2 regions of the Paraburkholderia phytofirmans OLGA172 genome follow, and region 1 is predicted to be linked to the other one. Evidence: riboswitches for the same ligand, from Rfam matches in the RefSeq annotation. Region 1 holds a riboswitch; the other holds the start of a gene.

Region 1 (7,814 bases):
GGGAGTGCGGTAGTCGGGACCGACCATGCAGCCCGCCACTGCGGCGCAGCCGCATAGCGCGACGCACAGGCGCCGCCGCCGGACAATACGCTGGTTAACGTCGATCATCGATCCACCTTATATCGCCTGCGTTTAACCTAAACGAGCGAGCGGACGCGGATATTCAGGCAACGTGAACTTTCGGTGTTTCCTTTCCCGACGGCGGAATTGACCATGCGGGAACATAGCTACGCGTAGCCTAGCATGGTCGATTGCTGCGCGCGGCGCACGAGATCACGTAGTGTCCGGCGTGGATCGGGGGGGCCGGATATCGACGACACGTCAGGGAACCATCTGCATGTCGCCTGGCGCTTGCGGAGGCAGCTTGATGGAAAGGACCTTGAATTCGCCGCTGGTCGGCTCGGACCCCGCATGCACGGTTCCCTTCGGGATAATGATCAGGTCGCCGGCGTGAATCTGACGCTGTTCGTTACCTAGCCAGAACGTGCCGCTTCCCGAAATCACGTACTGGATTTCGTCAGAACCTCGATGCGTATGCTTGGGTACGTTACCGGTCTGCACCGCAACGGTTCCGCTCGGCGTGACGACCAGGCCCTTCGAACGCAAGGTACCCATGTTCGGAATCTGTGGGCCAACATCGGCATCGGTTAAGGCGGCCAGGTCGATGATCTGCGCCGTGAGCGGTACGTCTGACGCCTGGGCTCGCGCCAGTGTGCCCAGATGGGATGCAAACATGCCGGCAACGAAGGTCGCAGGCAATGCCGCGAGATAGATGTATCGACGCATGTTCTTGCCCTTTCAGATTGAGCGGACCATCGGCGTACCGTGTTGAGGACTAGCTGGTCCTGATCCGATTGTCGCACCATCGAGAAGGCAGCTCAAAACCAGGGCAATACCTGGGCGTCAGCGCCTCAATGTTCCCGAAGACCAGTTCCATCCTGACAGCTTCGCGTCAGTGAGGATGATTGAGCGTGGTGCTCGACTGCGCAAGCCGTTATTGGACGAGGTTGCCCAGGCGAATACTTTCCGAAAGCTTTCACTCGAAACAGCTTGGTATACCCCCCCACCCTATTTGTCATATACTCCCCCTCGGTATATCGGAGATCATTCATGAGCCACACCATTCGCGAGAAACAGAAGCTGCTCAACCGGGTCCGGCGTATTAAGGGGCAGGTTGAAGCCATTGAGCGGGCGCTCGAGGAAGAGCAGGGGTGCATTGACGTCCTGCAGCAGATAACCAGCTGCCGCGGCGCGATGAACGGCCTGCTGGCTGTGGTGCTTGAGGATCATATCCGCACCCATCTCGTCGATGCGGAAACCCATGAAGAATCGACCGGCAGCGCAACTGACCAGCTGATCGAGGTCGTTCACAGTTATTTCAAGTAGAGCAGAACATGAGTGATTTTAAAAACGCCGCATTCGGCGCGGGACATGACCACATCTTTCTGGGTGCCGGTCATGAAACGAACGAGCGCAAGACGTGGGCCGTGATTGCGCTGTGCAGCGCGATGATGCTGGTTGAAATCGTTGGCGGCAGTATGTTCGGCTCGCTTGCGCTTGTCGCCGACGGCCTGCATATGTCGACGCATGCCGGAGCGATGCTGATCGCAGCCCTGGCGTACACCTACGCGCGCAGGCACGCCACCGACTCCCGCTTCGTGTTCGGTACCGGCAAACTGGGTGACCTTGCGGGGTTCACGAGTGCCATTGTGCTCGCGATGATTGCAGTACTGATTGGCTACGAGGCGGTGTCGCGTTTTCTGTCACCGATACCCATTCACTTCGGTGAAGCGATTCCTATCGCGGTGATCGGCTTGCTGGTCAACCTCGCAAGCGTGTGGCTGCTGAGCGGCGGCGATCACGGCCATAGCCATGGTCACAGCCACGGACATGGTCATGGTCATGGTCATGGTCATGGTCATGGTCATGGTCATGGTCACGACGACCATGACCATGAGGACGAAGTGCAGAAGATTTTCGCGCCGTCCGGTGTGTTTGCCGTTTCCATCTTCGAGGATGGGGTGCCACCCGTTTTCCGCATTGCACCGGCGACGGACGGTTCGCGACTGGACACCTCGACGGTGTCCATTACGACGGTACGACCCGATGGGACGCAACAGGTATTCGCACTGGCGGACCGTGGCGGCTATCTGGAATCGAAGCAAGACATTCCTGAGCCGCACGCCTTCAAGGCCATCGTGCGGATGCCGGACGGCGAGCACGAAGTCGAGTTCGAAGAGCATGAGCACGGCCACGACGCGCATGAAGCAGCAACCCGCGACCACAACATCCGGTCGGCCTACATCCACGTGATGGCGGATGCGGCGGTCTCCGTGCTGGCTATCATCGGTCTCTTACTGGCACGCGCATTTGGCTGGCTCTGGATGGACCCGCTCGCGGGTGTCATCGGCGCGCTGGTGATTGCAAACTGGTCGTACGGCTTGATGCGAGATACGGGTGCCATCCTGCTCGACATGAATCCCGACCGGCGCATGGCGGAGAACGTGCGAAACGCTATCGAGGACCGTGGCGACAAGGTCGTCGATCTGCATGTATGGCGGGTGGGTCCGGGTCACATGAGTGCCGTGGTGTCCGTGGCAACGAGCGAAGCTCAGCGAGACTCGCGCTTCTATCACGCAGTGCTCGAGCGCTTCAGGGGGCTGTCACATGTCACCGTTGAAGTGCAAGCTTCACACGCGTCGGCCTGAACCATGGCAGCCAAGTCGCCGATCCGCCACGCGTTTGCGGCGCGGCGACTTGCTTCGGTAGTGCACGGCGCGGTAAAATCGCGCCTGCTCATTGGGGAGTAGCCGCCTCGAACGCCATGTTCGAGGGCGCATGTCAACATACTTGGCGAGTCGAGAGACCCGCTATGGCGTGCGCAGCTAAGTGCCTGGCAAGACCGATGACACGCATTCCGACCTAACCGGGTCGCCGGAATGCGCGTCATCGCGTGCTTTCAGCGCGGCCCGGGTACAACAACCCATGCAATCCTTCCTTATTTCGACCAGCGTGGTCGGCCTTGCCGAAATTGGCGACAAGACTCAACTCCTGTCCCTGGTATTGGCCGCGCGATATCGCAAGCCTATTCCCATCATCCTGGGTGTCTTTGCCGCTACCATCATCAATCATGGTGCATCCGGCGCACTCGGCGCGTGGCTCGCGAGCGTTCTGAGTCCGGGTATTCTGAATTGGGCGGTTGTCGCATCATTCGCGGTGATGGCGGTGTGGATTCTCATTCCGGACAAGCTGGACGACGCCGACGCGGTATTGACGAAAAACTCGATGGGGGTGTTCGGCACAACCGCGCTCACATTCTTTCTCGCTGAAATGGGCGACAAAACCCAGATCGTCACGATTGCGCTCGCTGCGCGCTTTCACGAGTTCTTCGGCGTCGTCGCGGGCACGACGCTCGGCATGATGCTGGCCAATGTGCCCGTCATCTACCTCGGACACAAATTCGCCGACCGCTTGCCAACAAAGGCGGTCCACATTCTGGCCGCCATCATTTTCGTTGTCCTCGGTGGTTTCGCCCTCAGGACCGCGTTGTACCCGCAAGCGCACCCGCTGTTCTAGTTCGAGAGCTTGCTTCGCAGCGGCCTATCCCTATCCCGACCCCTGTAGTCCTGGCGATCGGCGTGGGGCTCGCGCTGCTGTTTCTTCAGATGCTGCGGCGGATTCGCAGGAACGTGGATGCGGCGGCCCAGGACGCGCTGCGCACGAGCGAGCAGAGGCTGCAGGCGCTTGTCGCCAATACGTCGGATGCGATACTGGTTTCCGACGTCAACGGGACGGTGACCTACGAGGCGCCGACGCGACGCCCCGATCCCTTGAACAACATGGGCCAGATCGTCGGCACCAGTCTGCTCGATCCGATCCATCCCACTGACCGTCCCACGCTGCAGGGCCTGTTGGAGACCGTGTCGTCGACGGCTCGATCCACGAAATCGATCGAGATCCGTATTCGAGGCGAGGGCGATGCGTGGCGCTATATTCAGCTTACCTTGACGAATCTGCTCGACGAACCGGCTGTCGGCGCGATCGTGGCGACAGCGAGCGATACCACCGAAAGAAAGAACTTCGAAGAGCAGCTCGCGCGACGGGCGTTCTACGACACGCTCACCTCGTTACCGAACCGCGCATTGCTGCTTGACCGTATTAGCCAGGCCGAAGTCGAGCATCGTGAACTACGCGTGTATTTTCAGCCGATCATGCAGCTTCAGGTGGCAGGGTTCCGTGAAATGGAAGCGCTCGTGAGGTGGCAGCACCCCACACGAGGTTTGTTGCCGCCGTCCGAGTTCATTGCGATTGCAGAAGAAAGCGGCCTCATCATTCCGCTCGGACGATACGTACTGGAAGAGGCTTGCCAGCAAGTCGCCCACTGGCAGCGGGCGTTCCCGGCAGAGCCGCCACTGCAGATCAGCGTCAATCTCTCGCCGCGGCAGTTCGATGACCCCAACCTCGTTGCCGACGTGGCGGCAGCGCTGTCCGGTGCTCACATCGGCGCTGCCTCGCTGAAGCTGGAGGTCACGGAGGGCCTGATCATGCGGGATACGGTAAAGAGCATCGAGACGCTCCGGAAACTGAAAGATTTTGGTGTAACGATCGTTACGAACCGCCATGAGTGCGGTGTGAGACGGCCCAAGGTGTCAGAGCCGTCGAACGGTGACCCAAGGCATCATGTGTCTTGTCGTCTCACATCATGCCGCCCGGGCTTCCAGTGCCGCCCACGCCGGTTCCACCGGTCCCGCCGGTCCCGCTTGTCCCGCTTGTCCCGCTTGTCCCGCTTGTCCCGCTTGTGCCGCTTGTGCCGGTACCTGGCGATGCCGGAATCGGATTTGCGGCCCCCATCGTGGCCATCAGTGTGACGGCGACCGCGTCTGGTTCGCCGTTGGTGTCGATTGCGCCGCGGGCGAGGAGCGCTTCGAGATCGCTGTCCACGCCTGGCTGGCCGACAGTGAATGCGGTGGTCAGAAAATTGGGTGTGGAAAGCGTAAGACCGTACTTCTGCTGCAGACCCTGGACGACAGCGGCCTGCGCAGTCAGAACGTCGGTCTGATTCTGCAGCGTCTGCTGAAACCGCGTGTTCGTCGCGAAGCCGACGATGAGTCCGCTTTCATTCGTACCGAGTTGCGCCGCCAGATACGACAACAACAGATCCGTCTCCGGCGTGACGTTGTACGTGCCGCCGGCGAACGCTGCGGAATGCAGTATCGTCCCGCCTGAAGTCACAGCGATCATACATGGCGTCACTGCGCCGAATGTCCCGTGGTAGTTTCCGTTCGCATCGGCTGAGACCGATATTGAGCCCCGCACGCAGTCGATGCTAATCGTCGCATTTGCGAGTGCCTTGCCGGTTGCCGCCGTGCCGGCGATCGAAATCATCGACGTGCTGTTTGCGCTGCCGCCGCCCCCGCCTCCGCCGCCGCAGCCAGCGAACAACGCAAAGGATGCAATTAGCAGCTCTGCGCTGACAGAGCGGATGACGTGCTGTTGTCGAGTGTTCATCGAAGTCTGCCGGTGGTTCGTACGTCGTCTAAACGATTTCGCGAGGGCGTCTATTCCATCTTTCGCGCAGTCCCTGATGCGGCGAAAACATTGCGTCGTGTCTGGCCCGAGCGAGGTGGCGGCGTGGCGCCAGAAGTACTCCCGGCTCCGCCACGGCAAACCTTCACTTCACCCGGTTGGAGTAGAGCGGCCCCGCCGTACGTTTATTAAGGGTCTCGACGCCGGAGAGGTGAGGGTGGCCCGTGCGCGACGTTCCATCAGCACGAGGCACCAGGTTGGGAGGAAGTCTGAAACGAGCCATGAACAACGATAGTGACCGGATGAGAGGAAGTTGGGGCAAGCGGGATTTGCGGCCGCTGTCGGCGTTTGCCGACGATGAACTGTCCGCCATTCAGCACCCTTGGTCCAGTGGCGAAGCCGCGTGGGACGAACGCGGCGACCAGGTGGAGCTGATCCGTTTCGAGGACGTTGTGCCTCATCATTGGAGCGATTCCACTTTCGATCGGCGTAACCCAGAATACGGTTTGCACGGACGCCGTGCTTAGCGAAACGTCCACGCCGGTTCGCAAGGCACTTGAAAAGGTACCTGGCGTGAGCTTGGTCAAAGCCGGCTTCGCAAGCAAACGCGCGTACGTGCTGTTCGATTCGAAGAAGGCTTCGGTCGGCGCATTGACGAACGCCACGACCGATGCCGGCTATCCTTCCCACGTAAGGCAGGGGCAGCGATGATTTCAGTTGTGCTGGATTCCATCATCACGTGTCCGGTGTGCGGGCACAGGAAAGCCGAGACGATGCCCACCAACGCTTGTGTGTGGTTTTACGAATGCGAGCATTGCAAGGCAGTGCTCAGGCCGAAACCCGGAGATTGTTGCGTGTACTGCTCATACGGCACCAACAGGTGTCCGCCGATGCAGCAGTCAGGCTCCTGCTGCGTTGACTGACCCGGATGTGGCCTACGCTGTCGGCGGCAAGCCGTGTTGCGGCGTATTTGGCGTCCGCCCCGGCCATTGCCATTTGTTCGGCAAAAAAGGGCGGGCGTTCGGGCGGAGGATTGTGGAGGTGCTGTCCGTTGCGTGATTCCGCTTACTTGTGCGGGCCACCCCCGTGCGATCCGCTCGCTCCCGACGGCTGAAAGTCACTGCCGAAACCACTTGAGTCGTGCCCGCCGCCGTGGCCTTCGCCATGCCCCCCGCCGTGGCCTTCGGTGCGCGCTTCGCCGTGCCCGCCGCTTGCCATGACGCCGCCGTGATGAAAGTCGCGATCATGGTCATGACCGCGATGAAAATCGAAGTCATGGTCATGGTCATGGTGGTGAAAGTGGTCGATATCGACAAAGCCGAGGAAGCCTCCTTCGTACAGGGGGTACCCGTAGCCGGGACCGCAATAATATTCGGCGCCCGCAGGATTGCTCATGATGTACCCCTGATCACAGGAATTCATCGATGTGTCGTAAGGTGCCGCGGCACAGCCGCCCAGCACCGCGGCTGCAAACACCCCCGTCAAAGAGGAAAAAATCATGTCCTGCACGGTAATACCTCATCTAATGCGGCGGAACGACTCCGCTAAAGATTTAGACCGCGGCGCGGCATGCATGTCCGGGGGCCGGGCTGCGCCACCAGATACCACAGCCACAGGCCGCGAACAACGCAACAGATGCATTTAGCAGCAGTCCGCTCGTGGATCGAATGACGTGCGTTTGTCTAATGCTCGTCGAAGTCTGCTACGGGTTCGGATATTTCATATAAACGGTTTGCCGCCGCGGTCTATTCCATTTTCCGCGCAAAGATTGTTGCTGGGCAGGTGCTAACGCTGCTCCGTCGCTTAGCCCGTTCGCGTCAACCTTCTTCGACCGGCCACATGCCAACGGGGACCAGTGAAAGGTGGTGCGTCAAAGAACGCATGACCCAAGCCTGTCAGGGCGTGACAAGCAAAGAGGTATGCAGGCCCATCGAGTAGTGGCCTGGCTGATTGCAGATTAGTACGTAGCGGCCTGGTGCCAACTTGAGTGTCAGACGCTTGTTCTTGCCGGGGGCGATGTCCTCGACCTCTCCCATTTTTTTGAACTGGCTCTCCGACACCTGTCCATTTTTAACTGGCAGCTTATCGGCGGCCACGTCCGTTTTAAGAACGACAAACTCATGTTTGAGACGAGTGTCCGGTGCGTTGCTTACCTCGAACATGACTGTGCCTGCCTTGACGTGACTGGCATCAAGCTGGATCGCATTCATGAGCAGCGTGGCTCTTATCGTCTCCCCTGCGTAACCAGGACTGCAAACGAGGCCGAGCGCGGTCACACCAAGGAAGAC
Region 2 (7,814 bases), on a different replicon from region 1:
AGTGGGCCAGGCTCCGCGCACCACCGGCCTCATGCGTCTTTCCTCGTGGAACTCGTCTCAGGAGCACCATCGATTCCAGAAGCCATGCGCTGCATCTCCAGGAAGGCGTGGTAGGCCACGTTGTCACTGAATGGGCCAGATAGCTGATCGAGTCGCTGCTTGACCTGCGCCTTCAGCTCCTCACTTACGTCCTTGGGAGTCTCTTTGAGTAGACGAAAATACTCCAGCGCAGCGTCATACATTTTCTGGTAGCGCTCTCCACGCTGAGGCACCGGGACTTTCATCACATCTTCAACGATGTCTTCGATGGACCGATTGACGTACTTTGCGTCCGAAGCGGGCGCGGCAATACCATCTGGGATCGACTTCGCCTGAGCAGGCTTCAGGCCGCGCCCCAGGTCAATGACTTCTCCGGGTTCCAGCGATTGCAAGATGAACGGAGAATGCGTGGAGACAATAAACTGCAGCTCGGGAAACGCGTGCTTCAGATCCGCGACGACGCGGCGTTGCCATTTGGGATGCAGGTGCAGATCGATCTCGTCGATTAGAACGATGCCTTGTGTCTTTAGCGCGGCTTCAGCGCCGAAGTGCGGGTTCAAACGTGAGGCGCGATGGGCAATGTCGGCAATGATCCCGATCATGTTTCGATAACCATCGCTCAAATCGTCGAATGGGATCAGACCTTCGTGGTCTAGCTTGACCATCAGGTGGTCGTATCCAATGTCGAAAAAGAAACCATGTGCCCCCGGGATACACGCCGTCACCGCGTTGGTGACGGCGTCCAGCGCCGGTATCTCAACTCGCTTCTGTAGTCTTGAGAGGGACAGACGTTTGAACCATTTCTCAAAGGCCTTGTGATCCGATTTCGGGTCAAGGCAATACCGGTAGCCCATGAGGCGGGACGCCGGCTGATCCGTCTCGATATCGTCGTGTTTGTCCCAGAGGCGGCCTGCGCCATAATACAGAAGCAGTGGCAGATCGACGTCCGACTGCTTGGTCACGCGATCACGCGCCTCCTTGCCCTTTCTGACAAGAGTCTTTGCTTTGCCGCCACGGTCGCCGAGATCCCGCCGCCATTGAGTGCGCTCGTTGCCCACTGCGGCCGTAGCCTCCAGCCAGACGTCGGTGGTAGGCTCGTAGAAGACTTGGCCTTCGATCTCCTTGTAGACGGCATGCGCATCGGTATTCTTGATTGTGCCTCCGCCGGTCGTGAGTTTGCCGCCTTGAAAGTAGGTATTGAGCAGCATCGCCAGTGCGTCGAGTACCGTCGTCTTGCCCTTCCCGTTATTGCCAATCAGGACATTGAACTGGGGGTTGAACTGAAAGAAGGCCTCCTCGTACCTGCGAAAGTTGTGCAGCACCAGTTCGGAGATTTTCATTGCCTATTGCCTTGGTAATCGCGGACTTGAGAACTCGCTTGGGCTTATGGCGCACTCGTGCGGAAGCGCGGCTAATCTACATCGACTGACGGCGAGAGCCTGGATCGCCGCCAACAGTTGGCGAAATCGTGCCGTCTTCGCTCCTGGCTGATCAGGCATCCCCTCGGCTGAGGGTGTAACGAATTCTACCCACTTTAGATATTCGATTTGCGAAGCTCCGAGTTCTCAGCAGGTTATCGCCACACATCGACCCAAATAGCCGAAGCACGGCTGCGAACGAACGGATACTCGCTGCCAAACCAGGCTAGAACTGCGAGGCTCTGAAAATGCACGATACGACATACGCGGAATATTGCTTGGGGACAGTTGCCCCGCTTGCTTGCGGACTGAGCGCAGTGCTGCTACCAAGGGTCGTCAGCTAGATATCGGCACTGCGAGTTGCGTCGCGTACGAGCGTGTCCGTGGACTGCAGGGCGGCCTGCGCGGGCAGACCGCAGATCTTCCAGGCGCCATTACAGGCGTCGGAACCGTCGGCTTTTCCGGCCCACCGTCGTCACGACGGTCTGCCATCCGCTTCATCTCGCCCGATCACACCCTCACCAGCAGCTTCCCAAGATTCTTCCCTTCGAACAGACTGTTCAGCGCATTCGGCAACGCGTCAAACCCATCGACATATGTCTCCTGATAAACGATCTCCCCGTTCTTCACCCACGGCGCGACCGTCTGCAGCATCTCGTCCATCCGATGCGTGAAGTCGCGCGCCAGAATCCCCTGAATCGTCGCGCGCTGAAACAGCATGTGCTGCAGGAAGCGCGGTGCAAGATCCGGTGTGTCCAGCCCGCCGTCGTATTGAGCGATCGCCCCGCAGATCACGATCCGCGCGCGGCGCTTGATGAGCGGAATCACCGCATCGGTGACCATGCCGCCCACGTTGTCGAAATAGACATCGACGCCGCCGGTCGCCGCTTGCAGCGCTGACTGCAAGCCTTCGAGCGTGGGATGCGCCCGATAGTCGACTGCGCCGTCGAGCTTCAGCGTGTCGGTCAGAAACGCGCACTTGTCCGGGCCGCCCGCGATCCCGATCACGCGGCACCCTGCACGCTTGCCGAACTGCGCGACCAGCGAGCCGACCGCGCCCGCCGCACCAGACACGACCAGCGTATCGCCCGGACGCGGCTTACCCGCTTCCATCAAACCGAACCATGCGGTGCGTCCCGGCATGCCGAGCACGCCGAGCGCGGTCGAAACCGGCGCCGCGTTGGGGTCCAGTTTGGTCAGTTCGCTGTGATGGCACTTGGCGTACAACTGCCAGCCGCTATAGGCCGACACCCAGTCGCCCTGCTTGAACAGAGGGCTCGCCGACGCCACCACTTCCCCCACCACACCCGCCCGCTGCACGATGCCGAGTGGATGCGGCACATCGTAAGTATTACGTTCGTGTTGCTGGATTCGAATGTACGGATCGACGCTAATGATGCGCGCCCGAATGAGCACCTCGTTGGATGACAACGTGTCGTCGAGTTCGCTTTCGCGCAACTCGTAATGCTCATCGCTCACTCGTCCTTCGGGACGCTTGACGTAAAACCACTGACGATTTTGATAATTCATTTGAAGACTCACTGCTGTCATGGACGGTGAGCGATCTTACCAGTGGGACCGTCGCACCCTCGCGCGCCCGACGCCGCATCACGGACGCACGCAAGCAAAGAAGCCGACAGGCGCCCGAGCATGCACCAGATCCCAAGCTTGTTGAAAGCTGCGCATCCCGTTAGAATTCCCCGGTCACTGGGGAGTAGCCTTCCTTCATCCATTGAAGGAGAGCGCGTCAACATACTTGGCCTGCGGGTCATGGCGCGTTCGACCGGGTCGGTTTGGCGAGACCATTGGCGCACTGCTTCGTTCTGGTCGGACGGGTCGCGGTGCGTCATTGGTTCGTCACTTACGTCCGACCGCGGAGTTGCCCTGTGAAATATCGTTGTGCCCTGCCAGTCTCGCCGCTTACCCGGCCGTTGTGCCGCTTCCCCCTTGCATCTGCAAGGAGCCGCACATGACCGGCCTCCTGTTCCAACTCGCCATCATGCTGGTCGTCATTCTGGTGGCGGCTGAGCTCTTCACCAACGCACTCGAACATCTAGGCGAGCGCCTGAAAATCTCCGAGGGCGTGACGGGTTCGCTGTTCGCGGCGGTCGGGACCGCCTTGCCCGAAACTCTCGTCCCGCTGCTTGCAATTGCGGGCGGCACGGCCGATAGCGCGGTCAATCAGGAAATCGGCGTCGGCGCGATTCTCGGCGCGCCGCTCATGCTCTCAACGTTGTCCACCTTCCTGATGACGCTCGCGATTCTCGGCTCGCGCGGCGCCGGCGGTTGGGTCACGCCGGAACGCACGGGTTTCACGCGCGATCTGAACTTCTTCCTGTGCGCTTTCGTGCTGGCGGCCGCGGCGATGTACGTGCCGCACGAACACATGGTCGTGCGGGCGCTGTTCAGCGTGGCTCTGGTCGGCGTGTACATCACCTATGTGGTGATGACGTTCCGCGCATCGACCAAACTGGTCGACGCCGGCCACGGCACCGAAGCGCCGGGCAAGATGCTGCTGTCGCGTCTGAGCTTGCCCACCAACCTCGCGACCATCGCGGTGCAGCTGGCGCTGGCGGTTGCATTGCTGGTGTGGGGCGCGGAAGGTTTCATCCACGGGGTGCGGGGCGTGTCGCAGGCGCTCGGTGTCTCGCCGCTGCTGCTGTCGCTGCTGATCATTCCGATCGCAACAGAGTTGCCAGAGAAGGTCAACAGCATCCTGTGGATTCGCCGTGGCAAGGACACGCTGGCGTTCGGCAATATCACCGGCGCTATGGTGTTTCAGGGCACCTTGCTGCCCGCAATCGGAATTCTGCTGACGCCGTGGACGCCGCGCGTCGAAGTGGTGACCGGCATCGTGATTACACTCGCCGCAGCCGCGTGGCTGAGGATCAACGTGCGCGCGCGCGGCGTGCCGGTGTGGGCGTTGCTGGTGTGCGGCGTGCTGTACGCCAGCTATCTGGTGATCACGCTGACCCGCTAAGCGAGTGATGAAAGGCAGGAAGACTGCGGCAAAAGCCACCTTGGCGCGGCCTTCCTGACAAGCTGATTAAATTGGACCGCGCCGAAGCCGAAGCCGAAGCCGCAGCGAAAACCTTGGCAAAAGCCGCCGCGATGACTAAAGCGAGGGCCGAGCCAAACGCCACCCTTAATTGGACGATACCGCAACCGTTGCCGTGCTATCCGGCTTGAACACGGTCTTCCAGTCGTCCTTCATATCGACGACGAGCCAGCCTTTCTCACCGGCTTCGTCCAGTCCCCTGTCGAGCTTGCCACTTTTCGCCGTGCGGTCGTACGCATACTCCCGTTCGCCGTCGGTGTGATGCAGCAGCGCCGCGAAGCGCGGGCCGTCGCCGGCCGAGGTCCATTCGAGCATCGGCACGTCGCTGTCCGCGTTGCCGAACGCAATCACTGGACGCCTGCCAATCACGCGGTCGATGGCGAGCGGTTTGGCCGCTCCATCGACGAGATTGTCGACTTGCGCAAGTCGGGTCAACGCAACGGCACCGTTCGTCTGGCTGTACTTGTATCTGACAGTGCTGCCGATCACCTGCTCGGGCGGAATGCCGTACACGCGCTGCGCCATGTCGCGGACGAACTCGACATCGTCGCCCGTCACCAGATAGGTCCTGAAGCCGTTTGCGCGCAGATAGCCGAGCAACTCGAGCATCGGCTGATAAGCGAGGTCGGCATACGGGCGGTTAAAGTGCGGGTCGCTCGCGGAATCGAACCATTCGTGCACAAGCGCAGCGAATTGATCGCTAGTCATGCCGGCATGCGCCGCCGCCAGCAGTCTCATCGAGCCAGCGTCGCCGCTCGCCGCGGCACGCTTCAGATTGCCTCTCAAAATTGAGCGGAACGGTTCCTGCCGTCTCCATTCCGGATGCCGGCCGGCCACTGTCTTCGCCCGTTGCAGCGCGAACACCAGTTGCACCGAGGCGGGTTGCTCCGGCCACAACGTGCCGTCGTTGTCGAACACGGCGATCCGGTCTGCGCGTGCGACGAAATTTTTCGACTCGGGCGTGGTGACCAGCGTGACGAAATCGACAATCGAGCGTTTGGTCGCGGTGTCGTTCCATGACGCGAGGGCTGCGGCGCTCGATGCGCCGGCCGGCGACCCGCTCGCGTCGTAACGAGGCGTAGCGGTGCAAGCTGAAAGAACCACAACGGTGAAAGCAACGCAGTACCGGTGCATTGTGCGAATCATGAATGCCTCATCAAAAGCGGTGGGTCGAATCTAAAGCGAGCGCAAGTCTAATAGGACGCGGTGGTTGTTGCAGCCCATTCTGTGGATTTTTTCAGCGGCGGCGTCAATGCCGTAATTTGCAATGCCATATGCCGCTATGCGAATTTCCACAATTATGCAGAACAAATGCTCAAAACTATGGCAGAAGTGTGGAATAAGAATGGCGACCAAAATATAACTCGATCGGAAATGACGTAATTTTTCCCGTGTTACAAATTTATCTCTGTAATCTGCTGAAACGTTTGCTACCATTCCGCCACAACAGTCCTTGGCTGTGCACTTTTTACTCCCGCATGCGTCGTTTTGTGCGGCGTCTCTTGAGTCTGAAAAGGAGCGTCCATGCAAGCCCTGTATCCGACCGTACCGTCTTTCCGGCTCGCTCGAGAGACTTAGCGCGATTTAATTGCGCGCCTCATCTGTTTTGCATATTTTCCCGGCTGCACATATGCCGCCGGGTGCGGTGGACTTACGCCCGCGATTAGTTTGACTTAATTCGAAAATACGAATGCCGTTTCTTTGGTTTTATTTGCGCCGGGCAAAGAAGTGTGTTCGCCAATAAGAAATGCCCATAGACGAGGTACGGGAATGGATTGGAAATGCATGGTTGGGGCGGCAGTGTTATACGCTGTCTCGGTGATGTGGTCGCCTGCGTTCGCTCAGGCATCAGCCGACGAAGCCAATAAAAGTAATAACCCACTCAACCTGGCAGCCTCATTCAATATCCAGAATTACTACACGCCCAGCGTGTTCGGCGCGAGCGCGCACACCAACGATCTGCTCTTGCGGCCCACCGTGCCGATCGGCCCGAATAGCCTGATCGGCGTGCCGGAAATTTTCCGCGCCACGGTGCCGGTCAGCACGCGTCCCGATCCAGGCGGCGGCTATAACACCGGTCTCGGCGACCTGAACCTGTTCGACATCTTCCTGCTCTCGCAGGGCGACGTGCAGATTGGCGTCGGCCCGCTAGTGACCATGCCGACCGCCACCGACCCGAGCCTCGGCACTGGCAAATGGCAGGCCGGTCTGGCTGCGGTCGCGGTGAGCGCAACCAAGGCGCGACTGCTGGGCGCCTTGGTGCAGTGGCAACACTCGTTCGCCGGGCAGAGCAGCCGTCCCACCACGCAATCGCTCACCGCGCAGCCGTTCGGCATCTTCAACCTGCCGGGTGGCTGGTACATCCGCTCGACTGGCACCTGGACTTTCGACCTGCAGCATGGCAGCTACTACATCCCGGTGGGTCTGGGCGCGGGCAAAGCGTGGAAAGGCGGCTCGACTATCTACAACGCGTTTATCGAACCGCAATACTCGGTAGCGCATTCCGGCGCCGGCGTGCCGAAGTTCACCATCTTCGCCGGGCTGAACATGACGTTCGGCAAGTAAGCGCAATAACTGAGCACAAAAACTGAACACAGAAACCGAAGGCTTAACCATGACCTTATTCAAACGTCTGCCTATCTGCGCAATCATCGCTGCCCTGTCACTGACCATGTTGCCGCACACGCAAGCCACCGCTCAAGCGAGCGCACCCAATGCGGCGACAGCGGCCGTCACTGCCTCGCCTGAAGAAGCGCGCGCGATCGCCAAAGACGCGTTCCTCTACGCCTATCCAATGCTGTTCGACTACAAGACGCTTTATGAGCAGGCGGTCGATTCCAGCTCGAAATCCTATGTGGGCGGCTTCGGCACATTCCGCAACTACTCTCATCCCTACGGCCCTGAGAACAAGGAAATCGTTACGCCGAACAACGACACGCCGTACTCGTGGGCGTGGCTCGATCTGCGTCGCGAACCGTGGGTGCTGAGCGTGCCTGCGGTACCGAAAGACCGCTACTACGTGTTCCAATGGATCGACCTGTTTACCTACAACTTCGCGTACGTCGGTTCGCGCACCACGGGCAACGGCGCCGGTCACTATCTGTTCGCCGGACCTAACTGGCACGGCGATACGCCCAAAGGCATCGACAAGGTGTTCCGCTCCGAGACGGACTTGATCCTGACACTCGGCCGCACGGCGCTCAACGGCGCGAGCGACGTCAAAAACGTCGAGGCGATCCAGAAGCAATACAAGCTTCAGCCGCTGTCCGCCTTCGAGCATACGGCTGCGCCGCCACCCG

The links. Region 1 has a riboswitch for manganese ahead of AYM40_RS32590 (TMEM165/GDT1 family protein). Riboswitches for the same ligand answer to the same signal wherever they lie in the genome.
Region 2: it holds a riboswitch for manganese, as region 1 does, so the genes downstream of both, AYM40_RS19895 (sodium:calcium antiporter) here and AYM40_RS32590 (TMEM165/GDT1 family protein) in region 1, are expected to answer to the same signal.

The regions. Positions count from the first base shown of each region.
Region 1 covers NZ_CP014579.1:2,821,852-2,829,665, reverse strand. The annotation lists gene AYM40_RS32610 (efflux transporter outer membrane subunit) at 1-108, opposite strand, end outside; gene AYM40_RS32605 (cupin domain-containing protein) at 322-786, opposite strand; gene AYM40_RS32600 (metal/formaldehyde-sensitive transcriptional repressor) at 1,111-1,386, shown strand; gene dmeF (CDF family Co(II)/Ni(II) efflux transporter DmeF) at 1,395-2,708, shown strand; yybP-ykoY riboswitch at 2,790-2,979, shown strand; gene AYM40_RS32590 (TMEM165/GDT1 family protein) at 2,986-3,576, shown strand; partial or broken gene AYM40_RS43325 (EAL domain-containing protein) at 3,666-4,598, shown strand; gene AYM40_RS42145 (hypothetical protein) at 4,696-5,508, opposite strand; gene AYM40_RS32570 (hypothetical protein) at 5,808-6,053, shown strand; gene AYM40_RS32565 (mercury transporter) at 6,100-6,237, shown strand; gene AYM40_RS42970 (GDCCVxC domain-containing (seleno)protein) at 6,234-6,449, shown strand; gene AYM40_RS32560 (hypothetical protein) at 6,592-7,035, opposite strand; gene AYM40_RS32555 (hypothetical protein) at 7,422-7,814, opposite strand, start outside.
Region 2 covers NZ_CP014578.1:4,494,890-4,502,703, reverse strand. The annotation lists gene AYM40_RS19910 (HNH endonuclease) at 1-33, opposite strand, end outside; gene AYM40_RS19905 (AAA family ATPase) at 30-1,379, opposite strand; gene AYM40_RS19900 (NADP-dependent oxidoreductase) at 1,968-2,987, opposite strand; yybP-ykoY riboswitch at 3,155-3,326, shown strand; gene AYM40_RS19895 (sodium:calcium antiporter) at 3,427-4,437, shown strand; gene AYM40_RS19890 (HAD family hydrolase) at 4,603-5,661, opposite strand; gene AYM40_RS19885 (hypothetical protein) at 6,286-7,080, shown strand; gene AYM40_RS19880 (DUF1254 domain-containing protein) at 7,130-7,814, shown strand, end outside.